Regions from separate parts of the Streptomyces sp. NPDC020742 genome, predicted to be linked through region 3. Evidence: riboswitches for the same ligand, from Rfam matches in the RefSeq annotation. Region 3 holds a riboswitch; each other region holds the start of a gene.
The links. A riboswitch is a leader RNA that binds a small molecule or an ion and turns the genes downstream of it on or off. The one in region 3 is predicted to bind cyclic di-AMP.

Region 1 (9,481 bases), on a different contig from region 3:
GCCGGCGTTCGGCGAACCCGTCGAGGGGCAAGCCACCGATCTACAGATCCAGGCGGACGAACTGCTGCGCACCCGCGCCATGCTGGAGGAGATGCTGGCGCGGCACACCGGCCAGCCCCGCGAGCGGATCGCCGCCGACATCGAGCGCGACCGGTTCTTCGACGCCCAGGCCGCCCAGGAGTACGGCCTGATCGACGGGCTCACCCGCAGCCGCAAGCAGACCCCCGCGCCGGTCGACCGGTGAGCCGGATGCTGCCGCCGGAACCGCCGCCGCTGCCCGCGCTGACCCGCGCCGAGGGCGAGCTGATCGACCGCTACCTGGAGGTGCTCGACCTACTGGGGCGGATCAATCCGGCCCGCGCCGGCCACACCTACAGCGGGCTGCGCGCCGCACAGGCCCTGGTGGGCAAGGCCACCGCGCTGCGCGACGCCCTGACCCTGATGCACCAGCGCGGGGAGAGCGAGTTCCACCGCGGGACGCTGGCCCAGGCGATGCGGGTGCTGGACGGTGAGCGGCGGGCCGGACTGGTGACGGTGCCGCCGCAGGACGGGCGGTGACGCGACACGCGCGCCTGCCCGGACGGCGTAGCGTCCACGCCCGCCATAAGGGGGCGACAAATTGCGGAGGTCGAACGCAATTCCATCGGCCTGCGATGTTTCGCTCCTGGTCCCGACGTTGCGACACCCCGTGCCCCGCCACCTGACGGAACATTTTTCACCATTTGGACCAAATGTGGCGCATGTCACATACGCCAATTTCAGCTCGGAATTCGGGCGCTTTGTGCGTGACGATCCCTTCGACGACAAGACCCCGCCACAGCGGCGGGGCGGTCCGGACGGGCGCCCAATCCCGCCGCCGTACCGGACGTCCGGTCGACAAGGTGGATCGGCGGGAGCGGAGGACCCAAGCAGGACGGGGTCCGGGGCTTTGCGGCCGACGGACTCCTTGGGGTGAAGCCGTGTGCACGGCCGGGCATCTTCGCCAGCCCGAACCCGACAGGTATCCCTTCGCAGGCGGCTGACGAAGGGTCTGCGCATGACCGTGCGCACGCATACGCCGAATCTGCTGGCACGCGCCAGCACCGTGTCGGTCCTGACACTGGCCACGCTCGGCGGGGCCGCCCTCGCTCCGGGGGCGGCCCCGGACGCCGAAGCCGCCTCCGTCGCCGCCTATGCGCTGCGGATCGCGGCCTCCAAGCGGGGATCGCCCTACCAGTACGGGGCACAGGGGCCGCACCGCTTCGACTGCTCGGGGCTGACGCTGTACTCCTTCAGGCGCGCCGGACGGGCCCTGCCCCGCAGCGCCGCCGCGCAGTACGGCCAGACCCGGCATATCCCCGCCTGGAGCCGCAAGCGCGGCGACCTGGTCTTCTTCCACTCGACCCGCGGCGTCTACCACGTCGGGATCTACGCGGGCCGGGGCCTGATGTGGCATGCGCCCAAGACCGGCCAGGTGGTCCGGCTGGAGAAGATCTGGAGCCGCGCGGTCTGGTACGGGCGGGTGCGCTGAGCCGCGGACGCGCCACTGGGGCGGCTGGGCGGGCGGGTCCCGAGCCGCCGGACCGGCGAGCCCGGATGCCGGGCCGGCGAGCCCTGAGCGGCCGGGCCCGGTGCGCGGGGCCGTAGCGAAAGGTTCCTGCAGCCGCCGGTCAGCCGACCGCGACTCTCCACGGCAGGGTGATCCGCACGGTCTTGCCGCCGCACCGGGTGGGCACGACCGACATCCGGCCGCCGGCCTCGGCAGCGAGGAAACGGATGATGACCAGGCCCCGGCCGTTGTCCTGCTGGACCGCGGCGGGCAGCCGCCGCGGGCGGCGCGGATGGCTGTCGGTGACGCCGACGGCCAGCACCTCGTCGCGGTCGAGCCGCAGTTCGACGGTGAACGTCGGGGACTGGCCGAGCGTGTGCTGGACGGCGTTGGTGGCGAGTTCGGAGACGATCAGGCGAACGGAGTCGGCGAGCTCGGAGTCGGCCGGCAGCCCCCATGAGGCGAGCACGGCCAGCGTGTGTCTACGGGCGTGGACGACCGAGGCCGGGGCGCTCGGCAGGGTGAGTGCGGATTCCTGGTGGTCTGCCATCGCGACGCTGTCCCTTTCCCACCGAGGCCGGCTCCGGTCCACTGACCTGGAGCCGGGGTGCCGCTCGGGGCACCGGTACGGCCTCGGACTTCTGCTGTGCGCCAGAGTGACCCCTCATGCTGCCGGTGCGGTGCCCGATCCACCACCATCTAGGGAGATCTGTCGCCCGATGCGGTGAACTCTGCGACGCGAGACTGGATTTGGGATGTACCGGACACCGGTGGGCCCTCCAGGCCCCTCTCCGCCCCGGCGCCCGACCCGCCGTGCGCGGCGTGATCGGCCCGTCCTCGCCGGTGTCATCGGCCCGTCCTTGCCGGTGTGCCGGCACTCGTCGCGGGTCCGGGCAGCCTGTCCTCGCGGTGTGCGGGCCCCGGGCTCGCGGGTCGGGGCTGCCGTGCCGGCCGTCAGTCGGCCGGGGCGGTGGCGACGATGATGCCGACCGCCCGGTCGATCTGGCCGTCGGTCAGGTCTCCCCGGGCGGTCAGCCGCAGCCGGGATATCCCGTCGGGCACGGACGGCGGCCGGAAGCAGCCGACCGCGAGACCGGCCGCGCGGCAGTCCGCGGCCCAGCGGACCGCGGCGTCCGGTGACGGGGCGCGGACCGAGACCACCGCGGCGTCCGGCCGTACCGCCGCCAGGCCCGCCGCGGTCAGCCGGGCGTGCAGAGTACGGGCGACCTCGCCGGCCCGGGCGGCGCGGTGCGGCTCACGGGCCAGCAGCCGCAGCGCGGCGAGCGCGCCGCCGGCCGCCGCCGGGGCGAGACCGGTGTCGAAGATGAACGTCCGGGCGGTGTTGACCAAGTGCTCGATGACCCGGGCCGGGCCGAGCACCGCACCGCCCTGGGAGCCCAGCGACTTGGAGAGCGTCATGGTGGCCACCACATCGCCGTCGCCGGCCAGCCCGGCGGCCGACAGGGCGCCCCGGCCCCCCTCGCCCAGCACCCCGAGGCCGTGCGCGTCGTCGACCAGCAGCGCGGCACCCCGACTCCGGCAGGCCGCGGCCAGCGCCGGCAGCGGCGCGGCGTCGCCGTCGACCGAGAACACCGCGTCGGTGACGACCAGCGCCCGGCCGTCGTGGCCGGTCAGCGCGGTGCGTACGGCGTCCGGGTCGGCGTGCGCGGCGATCTCGGTACGGGCGCGGGAGAGCCGGCAGCCGTCGATGAGGGAGGCGTGGTTACCGGCGTCGGAGACGACCAGGGTGCCGGGGCCGGTGAGCGCGGTGACGGCGGCGAGGTTGGCGGCGTAGCCGGACGACAGCACCAGGGCGGCCTCGAAGCCGCAGAACGCGGCGAGTTCCTCCTCCAGGCGGGCATGCAGCTCGGTGCTGCCGGTGACCAGGCGGGAACCGGTGGCCCCGGCGCCCCAGCGATGTGCGGCCTCGGCCGCGCCATGGGTGACCTCAGGGTGCCGGGCGAGCCCCAGGTAGTCATTGCTCGCCAGATCCAGCAGCGGGGAGTCCGCCGGCCGGGGCCGCAGGGTGCGCACCAGGCCCGCCCGTTGACGTTCGGCACGCGCCGTTTCCAGCCAGTCGAAGGCCGCCTGGTGCGCCGGGGCGCCGGTCGCGGCGGAGGGCTCCCCGGAGGCCTCCGCGGGGGGCGCGGGCGGGGCGTCGTACAGCAGCGGAGGGGCGGAGTCCTGCGGCATCGGCGTCCTTAGTCTGTCGGCCTCGATTGTGGGCTGTCGATAGACGTTAGCGGTCGTTCCGCAGGGTCACAGTGTGGTGATACACACACCCCGATCGGGAGTCGTTGTGGGGATCCTCCTTTCCCGGGAGGGGGGACGTAAGACAGGATCATCGCCATGGACCTGCTGAACACACTGGTGGACAAGGGACTGCGGCGCGAGTTGCCGACCCGTGAAGAGGCGTTGGCCGTCCTGGCAACGTCCGATGACGCTCTGCTTGACGTCGTGGCCGCGGCCGGAAAGGTACGCCGCCAGTGGTTCGGGCGGCGGGTCAAGCTCAACTACCTGGTCAATCTGAAGTCGGGCCTGTGCCCCGAGGACTGCTCGTACTGCTCGCAGCGGCTGGGATCGAAGGCCGAGATCCTCAAGTACACCTGGCTCAAGCCCGATCAGGCCGCCGAGTCGGCCGCCGCGGGGGTGGCCGGTGGCGCCAAGCGGGTCTGCCTGGTGGCCAGCGGACGCGGCCCCACGGACAAGGACGTGGACCGGGTTTCGGAGACCATCTCCGCCATCAAGGAGCAGAACGAGGGCGTGGAGGTGTGCGCCTGTCTGGGGCTGCTCTCCGACGGCCAGGCCGAGCGGCTGCGGTCTGCGGGCGCGGATGCCTACAACCACAACCTCAACACCTCGGAAGCCACCTACGGCGACATCTGCACCACCCATGACTTCTCCGACCGGGTCTCGACGGTCCAGCAGGCCCAGGAGGCGGGCATGTCCGCCTGCTCCGGCCTGATCGCGGGCATGGGAGAGAGCGACGCCGACCTGGTCGATGTGGTCTTCGCGCTGCGCGAGTTGGACCCGGACTCGGTGCCGGTCAACTTCCTGATCCCGTTCGAGGGCACCCCGCTGGCCAAGGAGTGGAACCTCACCCCGCAGCGCGCCCTGCGCATCCTGGCGATGGTCCGGTTCGTCTGCCCGGACATCGAGGTGCGGCTGGCCGGCGGCCGGGAGGTGCACCTGCGCAGCATGCAGCCGCTCGCGCTGCACCTGGTCAACTCGATCTTCCTGGGCGACTACCTGACCAGTGAGGGCCAGGCCGGCAAGGACGACCTGGCGATGATCGCGGACGCCGGCTTCGAGGTGGAGGGCGCCGAGACCACCACGCTGCCCGAGCACCGCCGGCCGGGCTGCGGCGGCCACCCGGCACCGTCCGCGGACGGCGGCACCGCCGAGGAGCCCACCGCCGTCCCCGCGCCGTCCGACGAGACCCGCCGGGACCTGGTCTCGGTGCGCCGCCGCGGCGCCGGCACCGACCTCCCGCCCAATGCCTGAGCCGCTCGCCCCGCGCGAACTGCTCGCTCTCGACCGGCAGCACGTCTGGCACCCGTACGCACCGATGCCCGGCACGGCCGAACCGCTCGCGGTGGCCTCGGCGTCCGGTGTCCGGCTGCGGCTGGTCGAACCCGCCGAGGGCCAGCACGAGTTGGTGGACGGCATGTCGTCGTGGTGGTCGGCGGTGCACGGCTACAACCACCCGGTGCTCAACGAGGCGGCGCGTGGCCAGCTGGAGCGGATGAGCCATGTGATGTTCGGCGGGCTCACCCACGAGCCCGGCGTCCGGCTGGCCAAGCGGCTGGTCGACATCACTCCGGAGCCGCTGCAGCACGTCTTCCTCGCCGACTCCGGTTCGGTGTCGGTCGAGGTCGCGGTCAAGATGTGCCTGCAGTACTGGCGCTCGGTCGGCAAGCCGCGCAAGCAGCGGCTGCTGACCTGGCGGGGCGGCTACCACGGCGACACCTGGCAGCCGATGTCGGTGTGTGACCCGGACGGCGGGATGCACGAGCTGTGGCAGGGGGCGCTGCCGCGGCAGGTCTTCGCGGACGCGCCGCCGGCCGGCTTCGACGCCGCGCCGGACGAGGCGTACGCCGCGCACCTGCGCGAGCTGATCGGCCGGCACGCCGAGGAGCTGGCGGCGGTGATCGTGGAGCCGGTGGTGCAGGGCGCCGGCGGGATGCGGTTCCACTCCCCCGGGTACCTGCGGGTGCTGCGGGAGGCGTGCGATGCGCACGGCGTGCTGCTGGTCCTGGACGAGATAGCCACCGGCTTCGGCCGTACCGGTGCGCTCTTCGCCGCCGATCACGCCGGCATCGCGCCCGATGTGATGTGCATCGGCAAGGCGCTGACCGGCGGGTACCTCACGATGGCGGCGACGTTGTGCACCAGCGAGGTCGCCGACGGCATCGCCCGCGGCGAGCTGCCGGTGCTGGCCCACGGGCCCACGTTCATGGGCAATCCGCTCGCCGCCGCGGTCGCGGACGCCTCGATCGGGCTGCTGCTGTCGCAGGACTGGGCGGGCGAGGTCCGCCGGATCGAGACCGGGCTGCGGGAGCGGCTGGCGGCGGCCCGCGGGATTCCCGGGGTGCGGGACGTACGGGTGCTGGGCGCGATCGGCGTGGTGCAGCTCGACCGGGCGGTGGACATGGCCGCGGCGACCCGGGCGGCGGTCCGGGAGGGCGTCTGGCTGCGCCCCTTCCGCGACCTGATCTACACCATGCCGCCGTACATCACCGGTGACGAGGACGTGGCCCGGATCTGCGCCGCGGTGTGCGCAGCGGCCCGCGAGGGCTGACGGCCCCGGAGACGGACAGAGGGAGAGGGACGAGATGTCGGTACTGTTCGTGACGGGCACGGGCACGGAGATCGGGAAGACCGTGACCACCGCCGCGATCGCCGCGGCGGCCTGCGCGCAGGGCCGTTCGGTGGCGGTGCTCAAACCGGCGCAGACCGGCGTCGGGCCGGACGAGGCGGGCGATGCGGCGGAGGTCGAGCGGCTGGCCGGCGCGGTCACCACGCTCGAACTGGCGCGGTTCCCCGAGCCGTTGGCGCCCGCGACGGCCGCGCTGCGCGCCGGCCTGGCGACGGTGGGCCCGCAGGAGATCGCCGGGGCCGCGGCGAAGCTGGCCGCCTCGCACGACCTGGTGCTGGTCGAGGGCGCCGGCGGGCTGCTCGTACGCTTCGACGCGGACGGGCACACCCTCGCCGATGCCGCACGGCTGGCGGACGCCCCGGTCCTGGTGGTCGCCCAGGCCGGGCTGGGCACGCTCAATGTCACCGCGCTGACCGCGCTGGCGCTGCGCACCCACGGGCTGCGCTGCGCGGGGGTCGTCATCGGCAGCTGGCCGGCGGCACCCGACCTCGCGTCCCGCTGCAATCTGTCGGATCTCCCGGACGCGGCGGGTGCCCCGCTCCTGGGGGTGGTCCCGGAGAGTTCCGGCACGCTGCCGCCGGCCGCTTTCCGGGCCGCGGCCCCCGGCTGGCTGGCGCCGGCGCTCGGCGGATCGGGCCCGCTGGACCTTCCCGTGTGACCGACGGCCACCCGGGGCACACTGCGCCGATGACGGATGACGCCTTCGGCGACGACGACGCGCGGCGGTACGACCTCCTCAACCCCTGGGGGCCGAGCGACGATTTCTACCTCGGCCTGGTGCGGTCGGCCCGCGCCGTCCTGGACATTGGGTGCGGTACGGGCACGCTGCTGCACCGCGCCCGGGAGCGCGGCCACACCGGCCGGCTGTGCGGACTCGACCCGTCGGCGGCGATGCTCGGCCGGGCCCGGCGCCGCACGGACATCGAGTGGATCCCCGGCGACGCCTCGTGTCTGGACACCGACGCCGGCCATGGCGCGGCGTTCGACCTGGTCGTGATGACCGGCCATGCCTTCCAGTGCCTCACCACCGATGCGGCGCTGCGCGGCACGCTGACGGCGGTCCGCACGGCGCTGGCCGACGGCGGACGCTTCGCCTTCGAGACCCGTAACCCGCTGGTGCGGCCCTGGGAGCGGTGGACGCCGGACCGGGCGACCGAGGTGACCGATGCCGGTATCACGGCGCGCATCGCGCACCGCGTCGAACTGCCGGTCCGCGGTGACCTCGTGCGCTTCTCCGAGACCTGCTCCCTGCCCGACGGGGACCGGGTGCGGTGGAGCAGTCTGCGGTTCTGGGACGCGGCGTCGCTGACCGGGTGGCTGCGCGCCGCCGGGCTGACGGTCGAGGAGCAGTACGGCGATTGGGACCGCTCCCCGCTCACCGACCGCAGCCCGGAGATCATCACGCTCGCCGGAGTGGCGGCCCGGTCCCGGTGCGGGGACTGACCGGAGGGAGCGGCACGAATCTCGCGGGTGCGCTCAGCACGGGGAGACCGTCCCGGTAGGGCGCTTGACGGGCCGGCATTCCCACGGGGCGGGAGACGGTGCGGCTCCGGCCCCTGCGGCTGCGTCCGCGCCACGCCCCGCCAACCGGGCGGGGCTGGTGCGCCGGCCCGGCATGGCGCCATGGCCAGGCGCGAGGTGCCCGGATGCTGTGAGGGCCTTCGCACCCTGCGGGAGAGACCATGCGCGACCACCCCAGCCTTCGAGAAGCCCGGCCATCGACCTCCATCGGCCCGGACCATGACACTCCCGGTCAGCCGGGGGTCATCGGCATTGCGCTCGCCGCCGTGCTCACGGCCGCACTCGCGCAGGGTTCCTGGCAGTGGTTCTCCACCTACATCGGGGTGACACTGCTTGCGGTGATCTTCTCCTTCTACCGACTGCCGGTACGCCGGCCCGGCCAGGGATCCGTGTACGCACGGAACCTGGTGGCGTATGCACTGGTCGTCGGCCTGTGCGTGGCGATCACCCTGGCCCCCATGCTGCAGCGCTGGGCGCGGCTCTTCCCGATGCCGGGCACCCGTGGTGTGTGTCCCGAGCTGGGCACGTACGAGGGGATCCGGGCCGAGGCCGCACTCGCGAACCTCGCCGGCCGCGACAGCGGCGCCCTGGCCCATGCGCAGGCGGTCCAGAGCCATACCGCCGTGGCCGACTGCCTGGCGGCCACGACGACCCTGTGGCTGCCGGTGTACGGGGCGGGGGCGGCCGTCCTGACGGCTCTGGGCGCATGGTCCCTCGACCGGGCCCGGGCGAGGAAGAGGGCGGCCGTGGCCGACCGAAACCCTCCTCGCCCGGGCTGAGCAGGCGGGCGCACGCGACCGCGACCGGACCGCAAGGAGTGGGCGGGGCCGCGTCAGCGGCGGAGGGCGTCGAGGTCCTCGTCGAGGGACGGGCACCCGGCCCGGGGCGGACCGGCCGGGAGCGAAGAGGAAACCGCCTCCGTTTTCGAACGGATCATGGTTGCATGGGCGGGGACCGATCATGCTCGACGTCGGCCGAGCATTCTCCAAGGGGGCCTCATGACACGTCCGTTCCGCTTCGGCATCAATCTGCTCACCCTCGACACGGGCACCGCGTGGCGCGAGAAGTGCCGGCGCGCGGAGGCGCTGGGCTACGACGTCCTGCTGGTTCCGGACCACCTCGGGTGGCCGTCGCCGTTCCCCGCGCTGGTTGCCGCGGCGGAGGCGACCGAGCGCCCTCGGGTGGGCACCTTCGTCCTCAATGCGGGCTTCTGGAACCCCGCGCTGCTGGCCCGCGAGGTCGCCACCACCGACGCGCTCACCGGCGGGCGGCTGGAGCTCGGGCTGGGGACGGGGTACGTCCGCGCCGAGCACGAGCAGGCCGGACTGCCCTGGGGATCGCCCCGTGAACGGGTGGACCATCTCGCCCGCACCATCGGGGAGTTGGACCGGCTGCTGGGCGACGCCGAGCACCTGCCGCGGCCCGCCCAGCGGCCGCGGCCGCCGCTGCTGATCGGCGGTAACGGCCCGCGGATGCTGCGGCTGGCGGCGCGGCACGCCGAGATCGCGGCGTTCAGCGGCGGCCGGCAGGCGCCCGGCAAGCCCGAGGGCACG
Region 2 (10,887 bases), on a different contig from region 3:
GGCAGCTTCAGCCGCAGCAGCACCGCCATCAGCAGCATCAGCGCGGCGTTGACCCAGTAGACGGTGCGCCAGCCGCCGAACTCCGCGAGCAGCCCGGCCGCGGTACGGGCCAGCAGGATGCCCAGCAGCAGCCCGGTCACCACGGTGCCCATGGTCCGGCCGCGCTCGGCGGGCGCCGCCAGGGTCGCCGCGAAGGGCACGACGACCTGGGCGGCGACCGACGCCAGGCCGGTCAGGGCGGTGCCGGTCAGCAACAGGGCGGTGTTCGGTGCGCTGGCGGTGAGGGTGAGGGAGGCGGCGGTCGCCGCGCACAGGGTGACCGCCAGCCGGCGGCGCTCCAGCAGGTCGCCGAGCGGTACCAGCAACAGCAGGCCGAGGCCGGAGCCGACCTGGGCGACGGTCACCACCAGCGCGGCGGTGGCGGCGGACAGGCCGAGGTCGCGGCCGATGACGTCGAGCAGCGGCTGGGCGAAGTAGTTGCCGGCGACGGACAGCCCGGCGGCGAGCGACATCAGCAGCAGGGTGCCGCGTCCGAGCCCGCCGGGCCGCCCGTCCCGCGGTGTGGGTCCCGGCTCCGGGCCGTGGTCGGGATCCATCGATGACCTCCCCGTTCGGTGGGTGTGCGGGTGCCCGGCACCACCGGGGCGGCGGGCGCCACCCAGCCTGGGTCCGGCTCCATCGATGAGTCCAACGCATTGTTGTCATTTCATCCATCGCTTATCGCGATCGTTGCCGCCTAGCATCGACGCCATGGAGCTCCAGCAGATGCGCTACGTCGTCGCGGTGGCCGAGACCGGCGGCTTCACCCGGGCCGCGGAGCGCTGCCATGTGGTGCAGTCCGCGCTGAGCCATCAGATCGCCCGGCTGGAGAAGGAGCTGGGGGCGCGGCTGTTCGACCGGACCAGCCGCAGCGTCCGGCTGACCGTGGCCGGCGAGGCCTTCGTACCGGTCGCCCGGCAGGCGTTGCAGGCGGCCGAGCGGGCCCGGGCGGAGGTGGCGGCGGCGACCGGCGAGGTGCGCGGCCGGCTGGCGGTGGGGGCGATCTCGACCGTCGCGGCGGTGGACCTGGCCCGGGAGTTGGGCGACTTCCGCAGCCGCTGTCCGCAGGTGCGGATCGGCCTGCAGATGGAGATGAGCGATCCGCTGATCGCGAAGGTGCGGGAGGGGACCCTGGACGTCGCCTTCGTCGGCCTGGCGCCCGGCGTGCGCACCGTCGGCGTACGGGAGCGGGTGCTGGCGCGCGGTGAGCTGGTGGCGGTGGTGCCACCGGGGCATCCGCTGGCCGGGCGGGAGTGGACCACGCTCTCCCGGCTGGCCCGGGAGACCTTTGTGGACTTCACGGCGGGGTCGGCGGCCCGCCGGCAGCGCGATGAGGCGTTCCGGGCGGCGGGGCTGACCGCGGAGGTGGCCTTCGAGGTGACCACCGTCGAGTTCCTGGCGCAACTGGTGCGGGCCGGGCTGGGCATCGGCATGGTGCCGGAGGCGATCGCCTCGAAGCTGTCGGGACTGCACCTGGTCCGGGCCCGGCCGGCGCCAGAGCGCACCGAGCGGGTGGTGTGGAGCGCGCTCGGGCCCTCGCCGGCGGCGCTGGCGTTCCTGGCGGGGCTGGGGGTGGACGCGGGGGAGGGGTAGGGCGCGTCGTCCGGAGCGGGCCCGGTTGTCGAGCCGGGCCTGGTTGTCGGGCCGGGCCCGGTGGGGAGCGGGCCCGGTGCCCTTCCGTCCGTCGGAGCGCCGTTGTGCGCCCACCGGTTACGGTCGGAAGGTGCACCACGAGCCCCACGCCCATCCCGCGCCGAACCCCGCCGCCGCCCCGGGCACCGCCCCCGGGACCGGCCCCGCCCAGCCCCCCGCCGGCTGCCCGGCGTCGGCCGCCGACCCGGCCGGGCGGCCCCCCGCCCCCGAGCTGTTCACCTGGGAGTTCGCGGCCGACCCGTACCCCGCGTACGCCTGGCTGCGCGAGCACGCCCCGGTGCACCGCACGGCGCTGCCCAGTGGCGTCGAGGCCTGGCTGGTGACCCGCTACACCGAGGCGCGGCAGGCGCTCGCCGACGCCCGGCTCTCCAAGAACCCGGTGCACCACAGCGAGTCCGCGCACGGCAAGGGCAAGGTCGGCATCCCCGGCGAGCGCAGCGCCAACCTGATGACGCACCTGCTCAACATCGACCCGCCCGACCACACCCGGCTGCGCCGGCTGGTCTCCAAGGCCTTCACCCCGCGCCGGGTCGCGGCCTTCGCCCCGCGCGTCCAGGAGCTGACCGACCGGCTGATCGACGGCTTCGCCGGGCGCGGGGAGGCCGATCTGATCCATGAGTTCGCCTTCCCGCTGCCGATCTACGCGATCTGCGACCTACTGGGCGTCCCCGAGGAGGACCAGGACGACTTCCGCGACTGGGCGGGCATGATGATCCGCCACGGCGGGGGGCCGCGCGGCGGGGTCGCCCGCTCGGTGAAGAAGATGCGCGGCTACCTCGCCGAGCTGATCCACCGCAAGCGGGCGTCCCTGGGGGAGCACCCCGAGCCGGACGAGGACCTGATCTCCGGCCTGATCCGGGCCTCCGACCACGGCGAGCACCTCACCGAGAACGAGGCCGCCGCGATGGCGTTCATCCTGCTGTTCGCCGGCTTCGAGACCACCGTCAACCTCATCGGCAACGGCACCTACGCCCTGCTGCGCCACCCCGCCCAGCGCGAGTTGCTGCAGAAGTCGCTGCTGGCCGGCGACACCGAGCTGCTGACCACCGGCATCGAGGAGCTGCTGCGCTTCGACGGCCCGGTGGAGCTGGCGACCTGGCGGTTCGCGACCGAGGAGCTGACGCTCGGCGGGCAGCGGATCGCCGCGGGCGACCCGGTCCTGGTGGTGCTGGCCGCCGCGGACCGCGACCCGGAACGCTTCACCGAGCCGGACGTGCTCGACCTGACCCGGCGGGACAACCAGCACCTGGGGTACGGGCACGGCATCCACTACTGCCTGGGCGCACCGCTCGCCCGGCTTGAGGGGCAGACCGCCCTCGCGACGCTGCTGACGCGCCTTCCGGACCTGAAGCTGGCGGCGGATCCGGAGGCGTTGCGCTGGCGCGGCGGGCTCATCATGCGCGGACTGCGTTCGCTGCCGGTGGAGTTCCGGCCCGAGCAGCCCTGACCAGCGGTGGGACCGAAACTGACGTGACGTCAGGTGCGTGACCTAAGCGTGATCTGCGCTACACCGACTTGTGACTACCCGTGACCCCGGCTACCTTTCCACCGACGATCGACAGGATCCGAGGGGATTCACTCGATCGGCGGAAGCGGTGACGGGGCGGACCGAGGTAAGGGGACGCCTTGCCCGCATCGGCCGGCGGGTGGCCCGTCGGCACGTTCGTGGGAAGCGAACGGGGTCGTCCGACAACTCAACCGCCGCGCGAAAGGCACCTGCATGCGTTCCGGGAACGGCCGACACCGTCGCCCCCGTCAGGCACCGGCCATCTTTGTCACGGCGGGAGTCACCGGCGCGGGACTCGCGCTGCCGCTGCTCTCCGCCGGCGGTGCACACGCCGCCGACACCGCGACCTGGGACCGGGTCGCCCAGTGCGAGAGCGGCGGGGTGTGGAGCGCGGCCTCGGGCAACGGCTTCTACGGCGGGCTGCAGCTGACCCAGCAGATGTGGGACCACTACGGCGGCTCGGCCTACGCCTCCCGCCCCGACCTCGCCAGCCGCGCCCAGCAGATCGCGGTGGCTGAGTCGATCCTGGACGACCGCGGTCCGGACGCCTGGCCGAGCTGTGCGGTGAACGCGGGGCTGACCCAGGACGGGCGGATACCGCAGGTCGACCCGGGCAGCACCAGCACCCCCCGGCCCGCCCCGTCCGACGGCGACGGGTCCACGGACTCCTCCGACGAGCCCGGGGCCCCCGACAGCGGCCTGTCCGACAGCCTGCCCGGCCCCTCCGGCGAGCCGTCCCAGGCCACGCCCTCGCCCTCCGCGCCCACCGAGGACCCGTCCGGCTCCGACGGCGCCGACCGCAGCGGAGGGAAAGACCGGGAGCCGTCCGGCCCCGCCGCGCCCGGCGGTGACGAGGACGGCGGGGCCGGCTCCGGCAGCGCCGACGGCGCCACCGACCCGTCCGCCCCGGCCGACCCGTCCGACGGCGCCACCGACCCGTCCGCCCCGGCCGACCCGTCCGACGGCGGCAGCCGCCCCGACACGACCGGCACCCCGCACGACGAGCCCACCAAGGGCCGGCACCGTGGCGGTGCGGACGCGCACGAGGGTGACGGGGCCGACCGCGCCTCCGGTGGCCGGCACGCCTCCCGCGGCGACGACGCGCACCGCAGCGACCCGGTCGGCGGCGGGGACTACACCGTGCGCCCCGGTGACAGCCTGTCAGCCATTGCCCGCGCCCACCGGCTGTCCGGTGGCTGGACCGCGCTCTACGAGCGGAACGAGGGTGTCATCGGCTCCGACGCGGACCTGATCCAGCCTGGGCAGCGGCTCGATCTCGGGCGCGACGCGGGGTAGTTCACGGCCCTTCGCCCGGTTTGGCGAAAGTGAGACAAGCGTCTCGTTGCGCCGGGTGAACCCCGATCCGTACGGGGCTGTCACACGGTGCCCCACCTGCGGAGATGTGACCAGGTCGTGATCAAAAGTAGCCAACTCGGTTCAGTTGAGGGTGTTTGAACATCCCGAGGGTTACTGATTACGTTCATGACCGCTCGCTAAAGCGGGCCCTTCGACCGCACGCCGAATCCTGCCGGCGGCCGGAGGCACTTGACGCGCACGCGCCGAAGGCAGGAGCGGGGGACCCAAGGTAAGTGCCGCCCCGGCCCGTGAAAGCGGGTCAGCCGGCTTGGGGTGAAGCCGGGTGTGGGACCCACACCCGGCCGGGCCACTCACAGCCCGAACCCGACAGCTCACCTCGTAGGCGTCGGTGAGGAAACGAACCAACCATGCTGATCTTCAAGGGCAAGCACCGTCGTCCCTCCAAGGCCGCCCGCGTCGCCACCCTCGCCGGTGTCGCCGGTGCCGCCGTGGCCGTCCCGCTGATGGGCGCCACCTCTGCCTCCGCCGCCTCCGTCGCCACCTGGGACAAGGTCGCCCAGTGCGAGTCCGGCGGCAACTGGTCGATCAACACCGGTAACGGCTACTACGGTGGCCTGCAGTTCTCCAACTCCAGCTGGGCCGCCGCCGGCGGCACCCAGTACGCGCCGCGCGCCGACCTGGCCACCAAGTCCCAGCAGATCGCCGCCGCCGAGAAGCTCCTGGCCATCCAGGGCCCGGGCGCCTGGTCCTGTGCCGGTGCGGGCGGCCTGACCGCCGGCGGCCCGGCCGCCAACGTCGACACCTCCGGCTCCTCGGCCCAGACCAAGTCGGCCCCGCAGCAGGACCAGGGTGCGACCAAGAGCGAGGCCAAGAAGGCCCCGGCCGCCGAGCAGCACGCCTCGCGCTCCACCGAGCGCAAGTCCCTGGGCCACGGCAACTACACCGTCAAGGCGGGCGACACCCTCGCCAAGATAGCCAAGGCCCACGGCACGAGCTGGAAGTCCGTCTACGAGGCCAACAAGTCGGTCATCGGCGGCAACCCGAACCTGATCTTCCCGGGCCAGAAGCTCCACGTCTGAGCCGTCCGGTACCGGGATCGACCGGGCCCGGGCGGCGGGCACCGGCGGTCCCGTCCGGATCGCGTTCCTCCTGAGACGACCCCGCCGCGGCGCGCACTTCCCCCAGCGCGCCGTGGCGGGGTTTCTCGGTTCGGCCCGCTCTGCCACCCGCCGCTGACCGGCCACGATCTTGGGTTTTCCCCGTTCCGCGAACAATGTGGGTAAACATCCCGCGAACTAGGCCTTTGCTAAGTATTCCGGGCCGTTCCGTCCCACGGAGCGGGCCAAGGGCAGGCGGACGCGCCCGGGGCCGTTAGGCTCGTGCTGCAACTCCAGACACCCATGAAGGAGACAACGTGCCGTCCATCGACGTCGTCGTAGCCCGCGAAATTCTCGACTCGCGAGGTAATCCCACGGTCGAGGTCGAGGTCGGCCTCGACGACGGCAGCACGGGCCGTGCCGCCGTGCCGTCCGGCGCCTCGACCGGTGCCTTCGAGGCCATCGAGCTCCGCGACGGCGACCCGAACCGCTACCTCGGCAAGGGCGTCGAGAAGGCCGTCCTCGCCGTCATCGAGCAGATCGGCCCGGAGCTGGTCGGCTACGACGCGACCGAGCAGCGGCTGATCGACCAGGCGATGTTTGACCTGGACGCCACCGACAACAAGGGCTCGCTCGGCGCCAACGCCATCCTCGGCGTCTCCCTCGCCGTCGCGCACGCCGCCTCCGAGGCCAGCGACCTCCCGCTGTTCCGCTACCTCGGCGGCCCGAACGCGCACGTGCTGCCGGTCCCGATGATGAACATCCTCAACGGCGGCTCGCACGCCGACTCCAACGTGGACATCCAGGAGTTCATGATCGCGCCGATCGGCGCGGAGTCCTTCTCCGAGGCGCTGCGCTGGGGCGCGGAGGTCTACCACACCCTCAAGAAGGTCCTCAAGGAGCGCGGCCTGTCCACCGGCCTCGGCGACGAGGGCGGCTTCGCTCCCAACCTGGGCTCCAACCGCGAGGCCCTGGACCTGATCCTGGAGGCCATCCAGCAGGCCGGTTACACCCCCGGCCAGGACATCGCGCTCGCCCTGGACGTCGCCGCCTCCGAGTTCTACAAGGACGGCTCGTACGAGTTCGAGGGCAAGGCCCGCTCGGCCGCCGAGATGACCGAGTACTACGAGGAGCTGGTCTCCGCGTACCCGCTGGTCTCCATCGAGGACCCGCTGTTCGAGGACGACTGGGCCGGCTGGAAGGTCATCACCGACAAGCTCGGCGCCAAGGTCCAGCTGGTCGGCGACGACCTGTTCGTCACCAACCCCGAGCGCCTGGCCCGCGGCATCGAGGAGGGCTCCGCCAACGCCCTGCTGGTCAAGGTCAACCAGATCGGCTCGCTGACCGAGACCCTGGACGCCGTCGAGCTGGCCCAGCGCAACGGCTTCAAGTGCATGATGTCGCACCGCTCCGGCGAGACCGAGGACGTCACCATCGCCGACCTGGCCGTCGCCACCAACTGCGGCCAGATCAAGACCGGCGCCCCGGCCCGCTCCGAGCGCGTCGCCAAGTACAACCAGCTGCTGCGCATCGAGGAGATCCTCGACGACGCCGCGGTGTACGCCGGCCGCTCCGCCTTCCCGCGGTTCCGCTCCGCGGGCCAGTAAGGACGGCGCGCCGCCCAGCAGCGGGCACGCGCGTCCCTGCGCGCAGCGCGGCCACGACGCGGCGTCCGCCCGTCACCAGCACGTCCCCGGCGACGGTCCCGTACCGTTGCCGGGGACGTACCTGCTTGATGCAGTCCGGCGTGATGCCCTCCGGCGTCAGCCAGCGAAGGGGAGACGACGTGCCCGCGGACCGGTTCTCGACCGCGACCCGACTCAAGGCGCTCGGCGAGCAGGCCGCCGCCCGCGTCTACCGCGCCCGCCCGGCCCGCCGCAACCGCCTCACCGGCCGCGCGGCCCTGCTGGCGCTGGTGATGTGCTCCCTGGTCGTCGCGCTGGCGTACCCGATAAGGCAGTACGTCTCCCAGCGCTCCGACATCGCCGACCAGCGCCGCAGGGCCCAGGACGCCGGCGCCGCGCTGGACCGGCTGCGCGAGCAGAAGGCCCGCTGGCAGGACCCCGCCTACGTACGCCAGCAGGCCCGCCGGCACCTGCACTACGTCATGCCGGGCGAGACCGGCTACATCGTCCAGGACGGCACCGGCACCGGCGCGGCCCCCAAGGGCCCGCAGGCAGCACAGCGCCCCTGGTACGAGAACCTGTGGAGTGCGGTCGACTCGGCCGACAAGCGTTAGGCCGGCCCCGGCCCGGCCGCCGGTGTGTCCCGGGCCGTACCGCCGGTGCCCGCCGGCCCGTACTGTCGACAGGGACGGCCCCCGCCGCCTCACCACCCATCTCACCGAAAGCGCACATGGAAACCCCTCCGCCCCAGACCGAGCCCACCGAGCCCACCGCCGCGGACATCGCCGCCTTCAAGGAGCAGCTGGGCCGCCCGCCGCGCGGACTGCGCGCCATCGCGCACCGCTGCCCCTGCGGCCAGCCGGACGTCGTCGAGACCGCGCCGCGCCTGGAGGACGGCACGCCCTTCCCCACGCTCTACTACCTCACCTGCCCGCGCGCGGCCTCCGCGATCGGCACGCTGGAGGCCAACGGCGTGATGAAGGAGATGTCCGAGCGGCTGGCGACCGACCCGGAACTGGCCGCCGCCTACCGCGCGGCCCACGAGGACTACATCCGGCGCCGGGACACCATCGAGGTGCTGGCGGGCTTCCCCAGCGCCGGCGGGATGCCCGACCGGGTCAAGTGCCTGCACGTCCTGGTCGGCCACTCGCTGGCGGCCGGCCCGGGCGTCAATCCGCTCGGTGACGAGGCGATCGCGATGCTGCCGGAGTGGTGGAAGAAGGGGCCGTGCGTCAGCCCGTGCGCCGGTGACGACAACGACGAGGGGGAGTCCCGGTGAAGCGCGTCGCCGCCATCGACTGCGGCACCAACTCCATCCGCCTGCTGGTGGCGGACGCGGACCCCCGGACCGGCGAGCTCAAGGAGCTCGACCGCCGGATGCAGATCGTCCGGCTGGGCCAGGGCGTGGACCGCACCGGGCGGCTGGCGCCCGAGGCACTGGAGCGCACCTTCGCGGCCTGCCGGGAGTACGCCGCGGTGATCAAGGGGCTGGGCGCGGAACAGGTCCGCTTCGTGGCGACCTCGGCCTCCCGGGACGCGGAGAACCGCGAGGACTTCGTCCGCGGCGTGGTGGACATACTGGGCGTGCAGCCCGAGGTGATCACCGGCGACCAGGAGGCGGAGTTCTCCTTCACCGGCGCCACCAAGGAGCTCACCGCCATTGGGGCGGCAGGCGCGGAGCGGCTTCCCGGGGAGGGGGGCGGTGGGCGACGGGTGGGCCTCCCGCAGCCCTACCTGGTGGTGGACATCGGCGGCGGCTCGACCGAGTTCGTCCTCGGTGACGGCTCGGTACGGGCCGCGCGCTCGGTCGACATCGGCTGCGTGCGGATGACCGAGCGGCACCTGGTGCACCAGGGCGAGGCCCACCCGTCTCCCGACCACCGCCCCGCAACGAGTGCTTCGCACACCTCGCTCACCGACCCGCCCGCACCGGCGCAGATCGCCGCCATGAAGGCCGATATCGCCGCAGCGCTGGACCGGGCCGAGGAGGCCGTCCCGCTGGGCGAGGCGGCCACCCTGGTGGGCCTGGCCGGTTCGGTCACCACCGTCGCCGGTATCGCGCTGGGCCTGGCCCACTACGACTCGGCGGCCATCCACCACTCCCGGATCCCGCTGGCGAAGGTCCGTGAGATCACCGAGCACCTGCTGACCTCCACCCACGCCGAGCGCGCGGCCAGCCCGGTCATCCACCCGGGCCGGGTCGATGTGATCGCCGCGGGCGCGCTGGTGCTGCTGTCGGTCATGGAGCGGTCCGGCGCCAGGGAGGTCGTGGTCAGCGAGCACGACATCCTCGACGGCATTGCCTGGAGCATCGCCGGCTGAGCCGCCGCCGGGCCGGCGCACGGCAGGCAGGGGCCGGCAACGGCCTCTGCCGACGGGGCTCTTGAGCGAGCCGGCGGCCCGTCCGAGCGGCTCAGGAAGGCCTGAAGGAGGTCGCTGCGCGCGTCTGGGAAAAAAGGTTCGTGAAATCCTTCACATGAAAAAGCCTCCCGTTGGGCGAACAATCTGATCGTCCGACCCTCATTCGAAGGTCCTAGGCCCTCTCGACCCGGAAGTTGCGTGGGTGCCGCCGCGCCGGCGGTCCGCCCGTGGAAGGCGTGATTCGGCCTCCTGTGGGGGGAGAGGCCCTGATCAGTAGGGGTCTCCAACGCCTCGCGCGGCACGGTGGTTCCGCCCCGGACTATGGCGTCGGTCACGAAGCCGGCGGAGTGTAGCAGATACCCCCTACGTTCTTGTGAAGGGGCTCACGAGCGACCCCCCATGTGGGGGTGGATACTCGATTGCATGAGCACCACGGAGCGTCCCAGGATCCTCGTAGTAGGCGGTGGGTACGTAGGCCTGTACGCAGCTCGGCGCATTCTCAAGCAGATGCGCTACGGCGAGGCGACCGTCACGGTCGTCGACCCGCGGTCGTACATGACCTACCAGCCCTTCCTCCCCGAAGCCGCCGCCGGCAGCATCTCCCCCCGGCACGTCGTCGTCCCGCTGCGACGCGTGCTGCCCAAGGCGGAGGTCCTCACCGGCCGGGTCACCACCATCGACCAGGACCGCAAGGTCGCCAGCATCGCCCCGCTGGTCGGCGAGGCGTACGAGCTGCCCTTCGACTACCTGGTGGTCGCGCTGGGCGCCGTCTCCCGCACCTTCCCGATCCCCGGCCTCGCCGAGAACGGCATCGGCATGAAGGGCATCGAGGAGGCCATCGGCCTGCGCAACCACGTCCTGGAGCAGCTGGACAAGGCCGACTCCACGACCGATGAGGACGTCCGCCGCAAGGCGCTGACCTTCGTCTTCGTGGGCGGTGGCTTCGCGGGTGCGGAGACCGTCGGTGAGGTCGAGGACATGGCCCGCGACGCCGCCAAGTACTACAAGAACGTGAAGCGCGAGGACATGCGCTTCCTGCTGGTCGACGTCGCCGACAAGATCCTCCCCGAGGTCGGCCCGAAGCTCGGTGCCTACGGCAAGGAGCACCTGGAGTCCCGCGGCGTCGAGGTCTACCTCAAGACCGGCATGGACTCCTGCGTCGACGGCCACGTCAAGCTGAACAACGGCCTCGAGGTCGACTCCAACACCATCGTGTGGACCGCGGGCGTCAAGCCCAACCCGGCGCTGGCCCGCTTCGGCCTGCCGCTCGGCCCGCGCGGTCACGTCG
Region 3 (10,887 bases):
GGCTTGGCCACCACCACGCGGATCGGACCCGACCGACCCGCCGTGCCCTGGCTTTCCGCTTGCGCCCCGTCGTGCCGAGCCACACTCATCACTGCCTCCAAGCCATGCACGGCACGGTGGTGCCGCCGAGCCGACAATCGATCGCGCGGCCGCGATCCGGCGGCCACGAGCGTGAACGAACGTTATCTCCAGCATCCCGTACCCCGTCGTTTCGTGACATCCGGCGAGGGGGAAATCACACCTGGGACACGTTCGCTGCGCGTCGCGTTCCGGGTACGGCGCCGCCAAGGGACGGGTGGCCGGCCGTATGCGGACCGGGGCGCCCGGGGGGCCGCAGCCGGGCCACCGCGCCGTGGGGCGCGGATCAGGGTGGGGACGCCGCATGCCACCCTCGCTGCACAGGGCTTCCCACGAGGGCACACGGGGGCACCGCCGCTTCCCGCATGCCGTTCGGGAGGTCGGCCATGCAGGCCCTGCCCTTTCTCTCCGCACCCCTTCTCCTCGCGCGGCTCCTCGCCGGACCGCTCCGGTGCACACGGCTGCTCCCCGGCCGGGCCCCTTCCCCCCTGCTGCGCAGCACGGTCATGGAGCTGGCGGTGCTCGCCGGCCATCTGCTGCTCTACCCGACCGGCATCTCCCAGGAGCGCCCCCTGCCGCGGCCCGCGCCACCGCCCCCGGGGGGCTCCGCGCACGGGCGCCCCGCCACGGCGGCCGGACACCCTGACACGGACGGTCCGCCTCCACTGCTGCTGCCGACCGAGGGCCGGGCCCACCCGCCCGTCCTCCTGCTGCACGGCTTCATCGACAACCGCTCGGTGTTCGTACTGCTGCGCCGCTCGCTCCTCCGGCACGGCTGGCGCCATGTCGAGGCGCTCAACTACTCCCCGTTGACCTGCGATCTCCGCAAGGCCGCCGAACTCCTCGGCCGCCACGTGGAAGAGGTGTGTGCCCGGACCGGACACCGCCGGGTGGACGTGGTGGGCCACAGCCTCGGCGGGCTGATCGCGCGCTACTACGTCCAGCGCCTCGGCGGCGAGAGCCGCGTCCGCACCCTCGTCACGCTGGGCACCCCGCACTCGGGCACCCGGATCGCGCCGCTGATGTCGGCGCACCCGCTCGTCCGCCAGATGCGCCCGGATTCCGAAGTGATAGCAGAGTTGTCGCTTCCGGCACCGAATTGCCGGACACAATGTGTCGCTTTCTGGAGCGAGGAGGACCAGGTGATGATTCCAGCCACAACGGCCAGAATCGATCACCCAGATTTGCTCGCTCACAACGTGCATGTCGCCGGCGTCGGACACCTCGCGCTACCGATCAACGGGACGGTCGCGGCCGGAATACGGGAAGCGCTCGCCGCACCGGAGCCGGCGAGGGAACAGGGTGCGACGAGTGCCGCTTCGGTGGCGTGACCTCGCCACGCAGCGTGACATGCGGTCGAACATGCGTCGAACGGGGCGCCAAGAACTCGCATGGGCTCTGCCGAAAGGCGGCCAAATGCCCGGTCTTGCCGAGCCCAAAACCCGGTGAAGATTGTCGCCATCGCGTACCGCCGGGTACAGTCGCCGCTAATTCTCCTGCTGCCGAGGCGAAAGAGAAGTTGGTGAACGACCGTCACCCATCGGAAGGCCCCCTTCCGACCGATTCCGCTTCCGACGCCTCGTATGCGCACTATCCCGCTTACGACTCCTACGGGCAGCAGTACTCCCCCGCGCACGGCGCCGAGTACGGCGACGGCGACCCGCTCTTCGGCTCGCTCTCCGGCGCCTACGGGACCGGCGGCTATGACAACGGCGCCTATGACACCGGCGGTTACGACACCGCCGGCTACCAGGACGGCGGTTACACCGGCGGACCGTACGGCGCAGCCCCCGACTCCGGGACCTACGACACCGGCGCCTACGACACCGGCACCTACGACGCCCTGTCCTACGGGACGGGCAACTACGGCGCCGACGCCTATGACACCGGGAGCTACCCCACGGCGGCCGGTGACGGCTACGGCGCCGGCGGGTACGACACCGGCACCTACGCCTCGACGCAGTGGGGCACCGGCAGTTACGACACCGGCGCCACGGCCTACGACCCGTACGCGCACACCGCCTACGACCCCGCCGCGCAGGATCCCGCCGGCTACGCCGGCACCTCCTACGGGCACGGCGTGTGGGACACCGGCAGCCACCCCGCCGGCGGCTATGACACCGGGGCCTTCGAGACCACCGGTGCGTACGGGACGGTGGGTGCCTACGACACGGCGGGGACCCACAACATCCACGAGGCCCACACGATGGTCGGCGGCTTCGAGACCATCGGCCGGCAGGCCACCGCAGTCGAGGAGCACGCGGACTTCGGGTCCACCGCCCAGGAGACCGCGGACCACGAGGCCACGGCGATCTGGTCGACGTCGGACCAGGGCCTGATCGCCGGGATCCCGGCGCAGGCAGGTCCCCCGCCGACCGACACCGTCGTCTGGGACAGCACGTCGTGGGAGGCCGGTGCCCTGCACGACGACGGCGCCCCCGGTGACACCGACGGTCCAGGAGAGGCCGCCGGCACGGAGTCCGACCGGTTCGCCGGGTCGGACGCCGCCGCCGTGGCGGACGCCATGACCCAGGCCATGCCGATCACCCCCGCCGCCCCGACCGGCCGGCGGGTCGCCGGACCGGCGCCCGGCAAGGCAGTCCGCGGCCGGGGCCGGCGGCGCCCGGCGAAACGGTCGGCGCTGCTGACCGTGGCCGTGCCCTCGGTCGCCGCCCTGGGCGTCTGCGGGGTGGCCGCCGCGTCCGTCGCCAACTTCGGCGGGGACGAGAAGGACGACACCACCACCCAGGCCGCGGCGGACACCTCGGGCGTCAAGCCCGCCACCGCCAACCGGAAGCTCGACACCCAGCTCGCCTCGCTCAGCGCCAGCGCCGACGACTTCCGCGACCGCGCCAGCCGTACCCAGGAGCGGATCGACCTCAAGGAACGCCAGGCGCTGGAGCGCAAGCGCAAGGCGGAGGAGGCCGCCCGCAAGGAGGCCATGCGCCCCAAGTTCGTGCTCCCGGTGACCCAGCACGGGCTGAGCGCGCTCTTCGGCCAGGCGGGCGTGAACTGGATGTCCGTGCACACCGGCATCGACTTCCCGGTCAGCTACGGCACCCCGGTGCGGGCCGCCACCGACGGCACGGTGCGCACCCAGTGGAACTCCGCCTACGGGAACATGGCGATCGTGACGGCGCCGGACGGCACCGAGACCTGGTACTGCCACCTGAGCAGCACCAAGATCCGTTCCGGCTCGGTCAAGGCCGGTGACCAGATCGCCTACTCCGGCAACTCCGGCAACTCCACCGGACCGCATCTGCACTTCGAGGTGCGGCCCGGCGGCGGCGCCGCGGTCGACCCGCTCCCGTGGCTGCGCAGCCACGGGCTCAACCCGAACTGACCACCGCCGCGACGACGTTCCCGCGCCCGGGGCCCGCTCGGGGCCCACGGGCCGCGGGCCCCCGTACGGCCGGCTACCGCCCCGTCGTCAGAGCTTCTCCACCGGTGCGTAGCGCAGCAGCAGCCGCTTGGGCTTCTCCCCGCCGAAGTCGATGGTCGCCTCGGCGTTGTCGCCGCTGCCCTTGACCCCGACGACCGTGCCCAGCCCGAAGCTGTCGTGGGTGACGCGGTCGCCGACGGCCAGCGACACCACCTGACGGTCCTGGGTGCGCCGGGTGGCGAAGCCGCCGGCGCCCTTGGTGCGGCCCGAGGACAGCGCGGCGCCGAAGCCGCCACCGCCCCCGCGCGAGGAGAGCGAGCCCATCGAGGCGGAGGGCGTCGCGGGTCCGGTGCGCCGCCACTCCACATGGTCGTCCGGGATCTCCTCCAGGAACCGGGAGGGCGGGTTGTACGAGGGCTGTCCCCAGGCGCTGCGCATCGTCGAGCGGGTGACGTAGAGCCGCTCGCGGGCACGGGTGATGCCGACGTAGGCCAGCCGGCGCTCCTCCTCCAGCTCCTTGGTCTGGCCCAGGGCCCGCATGTGCGGGAAGACGCCGTCCTCCATGCCGGTGAGGAAGACCACCGGGAACTCCAGGCCCTTGGCGGTGTGCAGCGTCATCAGCGTGATCACGCCGCTGCCGTCCTCGTCCTCGTCCGGGATCTGGTCGGAGTCGGCGACCAGCGCGACCTGCTCCAGGAAGTCGGAGAGCGTGCCGCCTGGGGCGGCGGCCCCTGCTGCCCCGGGCTCCACACCACGGTCCTGCTCGAACTCCAGGGCCACGGCGGCGAGTTCCCGGAGGTTCTCGATCCGGGTCTCGTCCTGCGGGTCGGTGGAGGCCTGGAGCTCGGCGAGGTAGCCGGTGCGCTCCAGGACGGCCTCCAGGACGGTGGCGGGCCCGGCGCCGGACTCGACGATCGTCCGCAGCTCCTCCATCAGGACGTTGAAGCGCTTGACGGCGTTGGCGGAGCGGGCGGCCATGCCGTACGCCTCGTCGACCCGGCGCAGCGCCTGCGGGAAGGTGATCTTCTCGCGCGCCGACAGGGCGTCGATCATCGCCTCGGCGCGGTCGCCGATGCCGCGCTTGGGGACGTTGAGGATGCGGCGCAGCGGGACGCTGTCCTCGGGGTTGGCCAGCACCCGGAGGTAGGCCAGGACGTCGCGGACCTCCTTGCGCTCGTAGAAGCGCACCCCGCCGACGACCTTGTAGGGCAGCCCGACCCGGATGAAGATCTCTTCGAAGACCCGGGACTGGGCGTTGGTGCGGTAGAAGACGGCGACGTCGCCGGCCTTGGCGTCGCCGGCGTCGGTCAGCCGGTCGATCTCGTCGGCGACAAACTGCGCCTCGTCGTGCTCGGTGTCGGCGACATAGCCGGTGATCCGGGGGCCGGCCCCGGCATCCGTCCAGAGGTTCTTGGGGCGGCGGTTCTCGTTGCGCTCGATGACCGCGTTGGCGGCGGACAGGATCGTCTGGCTGGAGCGGTAGTTCTGCTCCAGCAGGATCGTGGTCGCGTCCGGGTAGTCCTCCTCGAACTGGAGGATGTTGCGGATCGTGGCGCCGCGGAAGGCGTAGATCGACTGGTCGGCGTCACCGACGACACAGAGCTCGGCGGCGGTCTCGGCCGGGCCCACCAGCTCGCGGACGAGGGTGTACTGGGCGTGGTTGGTGTCCTGGTACTCGTCGACGAGGACGTGCCGGAAGCGGCGGCGGTAGTGCTCGGCGACGTCCGGGAAGGCCTGGAGCAGGTTGACCGTCGTCATGATGATGTCGTCGAAGTCCAGGGCGTTGGCCTCGCGCAGCCGCGCCTGGTACATCGCATACGCCTCGGCCAGCGTCTTCTCAAAACCATCGGCAGCCGTCCCGGCGAAGGTCTCCTCGTCGATGAGCTCGTTCTTGAGGTTGGAGATCTTCGCGCTGAAGGACTTGGGCGGGAAGCGCTTGGGGTCCAGGTCGAGGTCGCGGCAGACCAGGGCCATCAGGCGCTTGGAGTCGGCCGCGTCGTAGATCGAGAAGGAGGAGGTGAAGCCGAGCTTCTTGGACTCGCGGCGCAGGATCCGTACGCAGGCGCTGTGGAAGGTGGAGACCCACATGGCGTTGGCCCGCGGGCCGACCAACTGCTCCACGCGCTCCTTCATCTCACCGGCGGCCTTGTTGGTGAAGGTGATCGCGAGGATCTGGCCGGGGTGGACGTGGCGCTCGGCGAGCAGGTGGGCGATGCGGTGGGTGAGCACCCGGGTCTTGCCGGAGCCGGCGCCGGCGACGATCAGCAGCGGGCCGCCGGTGTGCACCACAGCCGCCTTCTGCTGGTCGTTGAGCCCCTCCAGCAGCGCCGCGGCGTCGACGACCGGGCGGGCGGCGCCGTCGCGGTAGTACCCTCCCCCGCTCTCGGCTCCGCTCGCGCGGGGGGACCCGGGCGCGGGCGCGTCGAACCTCCCGCCGAAGAGGTCGTCGGGGATCTCCTCCGGTGCCGGCTCGTGCCCGTCCTCGGGAGGCGGCGGGGGCTCCTCGCCGGTGTGGGCGAGGTCCGCCAGGAAGCTGTCGTCAAAGAGGCTGCTCATCGCCCACCGAGTCTAGGCCGCGGCACCGACAGCGTGCCGGCCAGTGGGCGATTGTCCCCGCCCTGCGGGGCGGCGTCCGGGACCGGGGCAGGTCAGCGGCCCACCCCGCGGCTCACCCCGGCGGTCGGGACCGGCGTGCGCGGCGTCGGGCGGCGAGCTGGCGGCGGGCCCTGCGGTGACGAATCCGGCATCTGCCGCGGCAACCACCTGATCGCGGTCAGGTCACGAAAAGGTTTCGGGCATATCGAACATCAGCCTTCACAGGAGCCACACGAGTTGGCTAACGTCCTCGCTCAGGCAGCCCGCCTCCCCGCGGTCGACAGCTTCCGCACGGGCCGCCTCGCCGAGTCCGGACTGCCGCCAGGCACCCGGAGCCGGGGACCCACCCAGCACCACCGGGGTGAATCGGTCCTGCGCCCGTCCTCGACGAACGCAGGACCGTAGGGCACGCCTTCCGTCAGCACACCGCCCGAACCCGACAGCTAACCCGGTAGGCGGTCCACGGAAGGAGTTGCGGCCTTGGCGTCCCATCGCAAGCCGCGCACCAGCGTTCTCCACTCGCCCGGAGGCCGGCGCACCGCCGCCGGGCTCACCAGCGCCGCGCTGGCCTCGGTCACCCTGCTCTCGCAGTCCGCCGACGCCGCCCCCCGCGCGCCCAAACCCACGATCGAAGAGGTCAAGCAGAAGGTCGACGACCTCTACCGGCAGGCCGAGGTCTCCACCCAGAAGTACAACGCCGCCAAGGAGCGCGCCGATCACCAGCGCGCCACCGTCAACGGTCTGCTCGACGCGGCCGCCAAGCGGGCGCAGCAGATGAACGAGTCCCGGCGCGAGCTGGGCACGTTCGCCTCGGCGCAGTACCGCACCGGCGGGATGAACCCGACGGCGCAGCTGATGCTCGCCAAGGACCCGCAGCAGTTCGTCGACCGCAACCACCTCATGGACCGGCTGACCAGCCGGCAGCAGCAGGCCGTCGCCGCCTACCAGAAGCAGGCGACAGCGGCGGCGCACCAACGCGCCGAGGCGTCCCAGAGCCTGGAGCAGCTCCAGCAGTCACAGGACTCCCTGAAGGCCTCCAAGCAGTCCGTCCAGCAGAAGCTGGCCGAGGCCCGGCAGTTGCTGTCGCGGCTGACCGCCCAGGAGAAGGCGCGGCTGGCGGAGCTGGAGCGGCAGAAGGAGGCGGCGGCCAAGCGCAAGGCCGAGGAGGAGGCGCGCAGACAGCAGGAGCGCGAGCGCCAGCGGCAGCAGGACGGCGGCACCTCCGGCGGGCAGACCGGTGGTGGCAGCACCGGAGGCTCCACCGGGGGCACGCAGTCCACCAAGGCCGAGAAGGCCCTGGCGTTCGCCCGCGCCCAGATCGGCAAGCCGTACGTCTGGGGCGCGACGGGCCCCAGCTCCTACGACTGCTCGGGGCTGACCCAGGCGGCGTGGAAGGCGGCCGGGGTCGACCTGCCGCGCACCACCTGGGACCAGGTCAAGGTCGGCCAGCGGGTGGCGACCAAGGATCTCCAGCCCGGTGACCTGGTGTTCTTCTTCGACGACATCAGCCATGTCGGCATGTACATAGGCGGCGGCAAGATGATCCACGCCCCGCACCCGGGCGCCGACGTCCGCGAGGAGTCGATCTACTACATGCCGATCTACGGGAGCGTCCGCCTGGGCTGAGCCCGGTCCGCCCCCCCTTGAGGCCACCCCCCACGGCCACCCCCCACACGCCACCGCGCGGCCCCCGCCTCCGTGAATCGGAGCGCGAGGACCGCGCGGTGTGCTGTGCGGGTGCCGCCCGCCGGTGAGGGCACCGGCCGGCCGCGGCGCGGGGCTCAGGTCCAGAGCACCGCGATGAAGATGTTGGCGATGGTGAGCCCGCCGACCGCGCCGAACAGCGGCTTGGGCACGCTCTCCTCGTCCCGCTTGACGTAGACCAGCGCCAGGATCACTACCAGGACCGCCATCTTGATGGCGATCTTGACGTTGTTGAGGGGGTGATCCTGGGCCTGGTTGAGGCCGACCAGCACGATGCCGGTGACCAGCATCGTCAGCGCGCCGTGCAGCATGGCCGGCACGAAGCGGGCGGTGCCCGCGCTCATCGCCTTCATCTGGGTCAGGAAGCCGCCCAGCAGCGAGGCGATGCCGATGATGTGCAGCGCGACGAAGATATTGATTACTACGTCCATAGTGCGGGATCGTAGCCGCCGCATAGCACGCCCCTTCGGGCAGGGCGCAGGCAATCCGCACTTCGGTCACGGCAGACCGGCCCCGGCGCACAGTCGGCGACGCCTCGGTCACCCGCGCACCGGCCACGACCGAAAACGATCAATGCCGGGCAAGCAGGCTCATTTCCGTGACGCCCCGGTCTAGCGTCCTCCTCCAGGCGGCCGACTCCCCGCCATCGCCGGACTCCGCACCGGTGTCCTGTCGGCCGCCCCGCCGGGAGGTCCGGCGGTGGCCCGCTCTCCCCCGTAGCGGACCGCCGCCGGACCCACGGCCCGAAGGGAAGGAAGTGACGGCCACCGTGGCCTCGCACCGCAAGCCCAGGCGGCATGTGCTCGCCTCGCTCACCGGTGGCTCGCGCAGCGCGCGCACCGCCCGTACGGCCGCCACCCTCGCCCTCGCGGGTGCCGCCACCGCCACCGCCCTGGAGGGCACCGGCCAGGCGGCGGAGCCCCCCACCCCCGGCCAGGTCAAGGACCGAGTCGAGTCGCTGTACCAGGAGGCAGAGGTGGCCACGCAGAAGTACAACGGCGCCAGGGAAGCGGCCGACACCGCACGCGAGGAGCTGAGCAGACTGCAGGACGAGGCCGCCCGGCGGACCGGCACGCTGAACGCCGCCCGCGGCCGGCTGGGCACCGTGGCCGCCTCCCAGTACCGCTCGGGGGGCGTGGACCCGACCGTGCGACTGCTGCTCTCCGCGGACCCCCAGCGCTATCTGGACGGCGCCGCGGTCCTGGAGCGTACGGGCAGCCACCAGGCCACCGCGGTGGCCGGCTACGCCCGCCGGCTCGGCAGCGTACGGCAGGTGCGGGACCGCGCCCAGGACGCCGCCGAGCGGCTGGCGTCCCAGGAGGTCGCGCTCAAGCGGCACCGGGTCACCGTCGTCCGCAAACTGGACGCCGCGGAGGCGCTGCTGAGCCGGCTGACCGCGGAGCAGCGGCAGCGGATGGCGGGTCCTGGCACCCCCCGGGAGCGGTCCGGCACCGGCCCGGCAGCCCGGGGGACCGGGGGCGACGACGGCCTGTCGGGCGGTGTCCCCACCGGCGCCGCGGCCGCCGCCGACCGGTCCCGGGCAGCGGAGCGGGCCCCCGACTCCCGTGCCGCACGCGCGGTGTCGTTCGCCTACGCGGCCCTCGGCAAGCCCTACGTCTGGGGCGCGACCGGCCCCTCCGCGTACGACTGCTCGGGGCTGACCCAGGCGGCGTGGAAGTCCGGCGGCGTTGCGCTGCCCCGCACCACCTACACCCAGATCAACGCCGGCCCGCGCATCGACCGGTCCCAACTCGCCCCCGGTGACCTGGTGTTCTTCTACTCCGGGATCAGCCATGTCGGCCTCTACATCGGGGACGGCAAGATGATCCACGCCCCGCACCCCGGCGCACCGGTCCGGATCGCGCCGATCGACCAGATGCCGTTCGCGGGGGCCACCCGGCCGGCATAGGGCCACCCGGCCGGCGTAGGGCCCGGCGGCCGGCACAGGGCCCGGCGGCCGGCACAGGGCCCGGGCGGCATGAAGCCCGGCCGGCACAGGGCCCGGCCGGCACCGGGCCCCAGGCCGGCTACCCGTGCAGCTGCCGGCTCAGCCAGCGGAAGACCTCCGGCACCTGCTGGCGCCACACCGCCGTGGTGTGGCCGCCCGCGTCGGACGGGATCAGCTGCACGGTGACCGTCGTCGGCCGCTGGGCGAACTGCCGCAGCCCCAGGCCCGCTTGGTAGCCGTCGCCGGCGGCGCCCGTGACGTACAGCGCCGTACGGGGCGGCTTCCCGGCGGCGTTGGCGGACTTCAGGATGTGCAGCGGGTTGGACGACAGGCGCAGCCGGGGGTCCTTGCCGGCGAGCGAGTCGTGCTCCAGGGCGGGGTCGTTGTAGCCGGACATGGCGACCGCGGCGCGGAAGCGGTCCGGGTGGGCCAGGGCCAGCTTGCTGGCGCAGTGCGCACCGGCCGAATAGCCGGCCAGCGCCCAGGAGTCGGGCCGGTCGCCGGCCCGGAAGTTGTCCAGGACCATCTTCCGCACATCGACGGTCAGCCAGCTGTCGGCGTTGACCTTGCCGGGGATGTTGACGCAGCCGGTGTCGGCACCGGTCAGCAGGTCGGTACGGGGTGCCACCAGGATGAACGGCTTGACCTGGCCGCTCTCCATCAGCGGCCGGAGCTGCTCGCCCACGTGCAGCGACCCGAACCACGCCTTCGACGAGCCGGGGTAGCCGGGCAGCAGCTCGACCACCGGGAACGTCTTGTTGCGGTAGGCGGGCTGGTGGTACTGCGGCGGCAGCCACACATAGACCTCGCCCATCACTCCGGAGATCCGGCCCTGGAGGTTGGTCATTTGGACGCCGGGGCCCATCCGCGGGTCGTCCGCCGGGCGGAACTGCTGCAGCCGCTTGGGCTCGTTCTTGATCTGCTGGCCGCCCAGGCCGTCGGGGCCGAGGTCCTTGGCCGCCGCGACATGGCTGCCGGTGCCCAGCAGGTCACCCCAGGTGTCGTAGAGGTTGTTGGCGTTGTTGACCAGGACGAAGACCACGGTGATGGCCGTGACCTGGGCGAACAGCAGCATCAGCAGCCGGGCCAGGCCACGCACCAGGGGCGGCCCGGCTATCCGGCCCCACAGGGCGAGCGGCAGCACCAGGGCAACGACCAGCAGCGCGATCGACGTGAGGAA

Region 1: it holds a riboswitch for cyclic di-AMP, as region 3 does, so the genes downstream of both, AB0G84_RS27045 (C40 family peptidase) here and AB0G84_RS30410 (NlpC/P60 family protein) in region 3, are expected to answer to the same signal.
Region 2: it holds a riboswitch for cyclic di-AMP, as region 3 does, so the genes downstream of both, AB0G84_RS09520 (transglycosylase family protein) here and AB0G84_RS30410 (NlpC/P60 family protein) in region 3, are expected to answer to the same signal.

Annotation. Positions count from the first base shown of each region.
Region 1 is NZ_JBFAEA010000019.1:55,949-65,429, forward strand. It holds gene AB0G84_RS27035 (ATP-dependent Clp protease proteolytic subunit) at 1-244, shown strand, start outside; gene AB0G84_RS27040 (hypothetical protein) at 250-558, shown strand; cyclic di-AMP (ydaO/yuaA leader) riboswitch at 832-1,032, shown strand; gene AB0G84_RS27045 (C40 family peptidase) at 1,037-1,510, shown strand; gene AB0G84_RS27050 (ATP-binding protein) at 1,650-2,078, opposite strand; gene AB0G84_RS27055 (8-amino-7-oxononanoate synthase) at 2,483-3,721, opposite strand; gene bioB (biotin synthase BioB) at 3,878-5,032, shown strand; gene AB0G84_RS27065 (adenosylmethionine--8-amino-7-oxononanoate transaminase) at 5,025-6,329, shown strand; gene bioD (dethiobiotin synthase) at 6,364-7,065, shown strand; gene AB0G84_RS27075 (class I SAM-dependent methyltransferase) at 7,095-7,850, shown strand; gene AB0G84_RS27080 (hypothetical protein) at 8,090-8,707, shown strand; gene AB0G84_RS27085 (TIGR03621 family F420-dependent LLM class oxidoreductase) at 8,927-9,481, shown strand, end outside.
Region 2 is NZ_JBFAEA010000004.1:11,768-22,654, reverse strand. It holds gene AB0G84_RS09540 (MFS transporter) at 1-596, opposite strand, end outside; gene AB0G84_RS09535 (LysR family transcriptional regulator) at 751-1,632, shown strand; gene AB0G84_RS09530 (cytochrome P450) at 1,904-3,139, shown strand; gene AB0G84_RS09525 (transglycosylase family protein) at 3,413-4,495, shown strand; cyclic di-AMP (ydaO/yuaA leader) riboswitch at 4,747-4,916, shown strand; gene AB0G84_RS09520 (transglycosylase family protein) at 4,924-5,595, shown strand; gene eno (phosphopyruvate hydratase) at 5,931-7,220, shown strand; gene AB0G84_RS09510 (septum formation initiator family protein) at 7,400-7,852, shown strand; gene AB0G84_RS09505 (DUF501 domain-containing protein) at 7,969-8,517, shown strand; gene AB0G84_RS09500 (Ppx/GppA phosphatase family protein) at 8,514-9,560, shown strand; gene AB0G84_RS09495 (NAD(P)/FAD-dependent oxidoreductase) at 10,023-10,887, shown strand, end outside.
Region 3 is NZ_JBFAEA010000026.1:45,597-56,483, forward strand. It holds gene AB0G84_RS30390 (cobalamin B12-binding domain-containing protein) at 1-89, opposite strand, end outside; gene AB0G84_RS30395 (alpha/beta fold hydrolase) at 465-1,409, shown strand; gene AB0G84_RS30400 (peptidoglycan DD-metalloendopeptidase family protein) at 1,601-3,421, shown strand; gene pcrA (DNA helicase PcrA) at 3,509-6,016, opposite strand; cyclic di-AMP (ydaO/yuaA leader) riboswitch at 6,348-6,529, shown strand; gene AB0G84_RS30410 (NlpC/P60 family protein) at 6,536-7,681, shown strand; gene AB0G84_RS30415 (hypothetical protein) at 7,837-8,190, opposite strand; gene AB0G84_RS30420 (C40 family peptidase) at 8,517-9,668, shown strand; gene AB0G84_RS30425 (alpha/beta hydrolase-fold protein) at 9,787-10,887, opposite strand, start outside.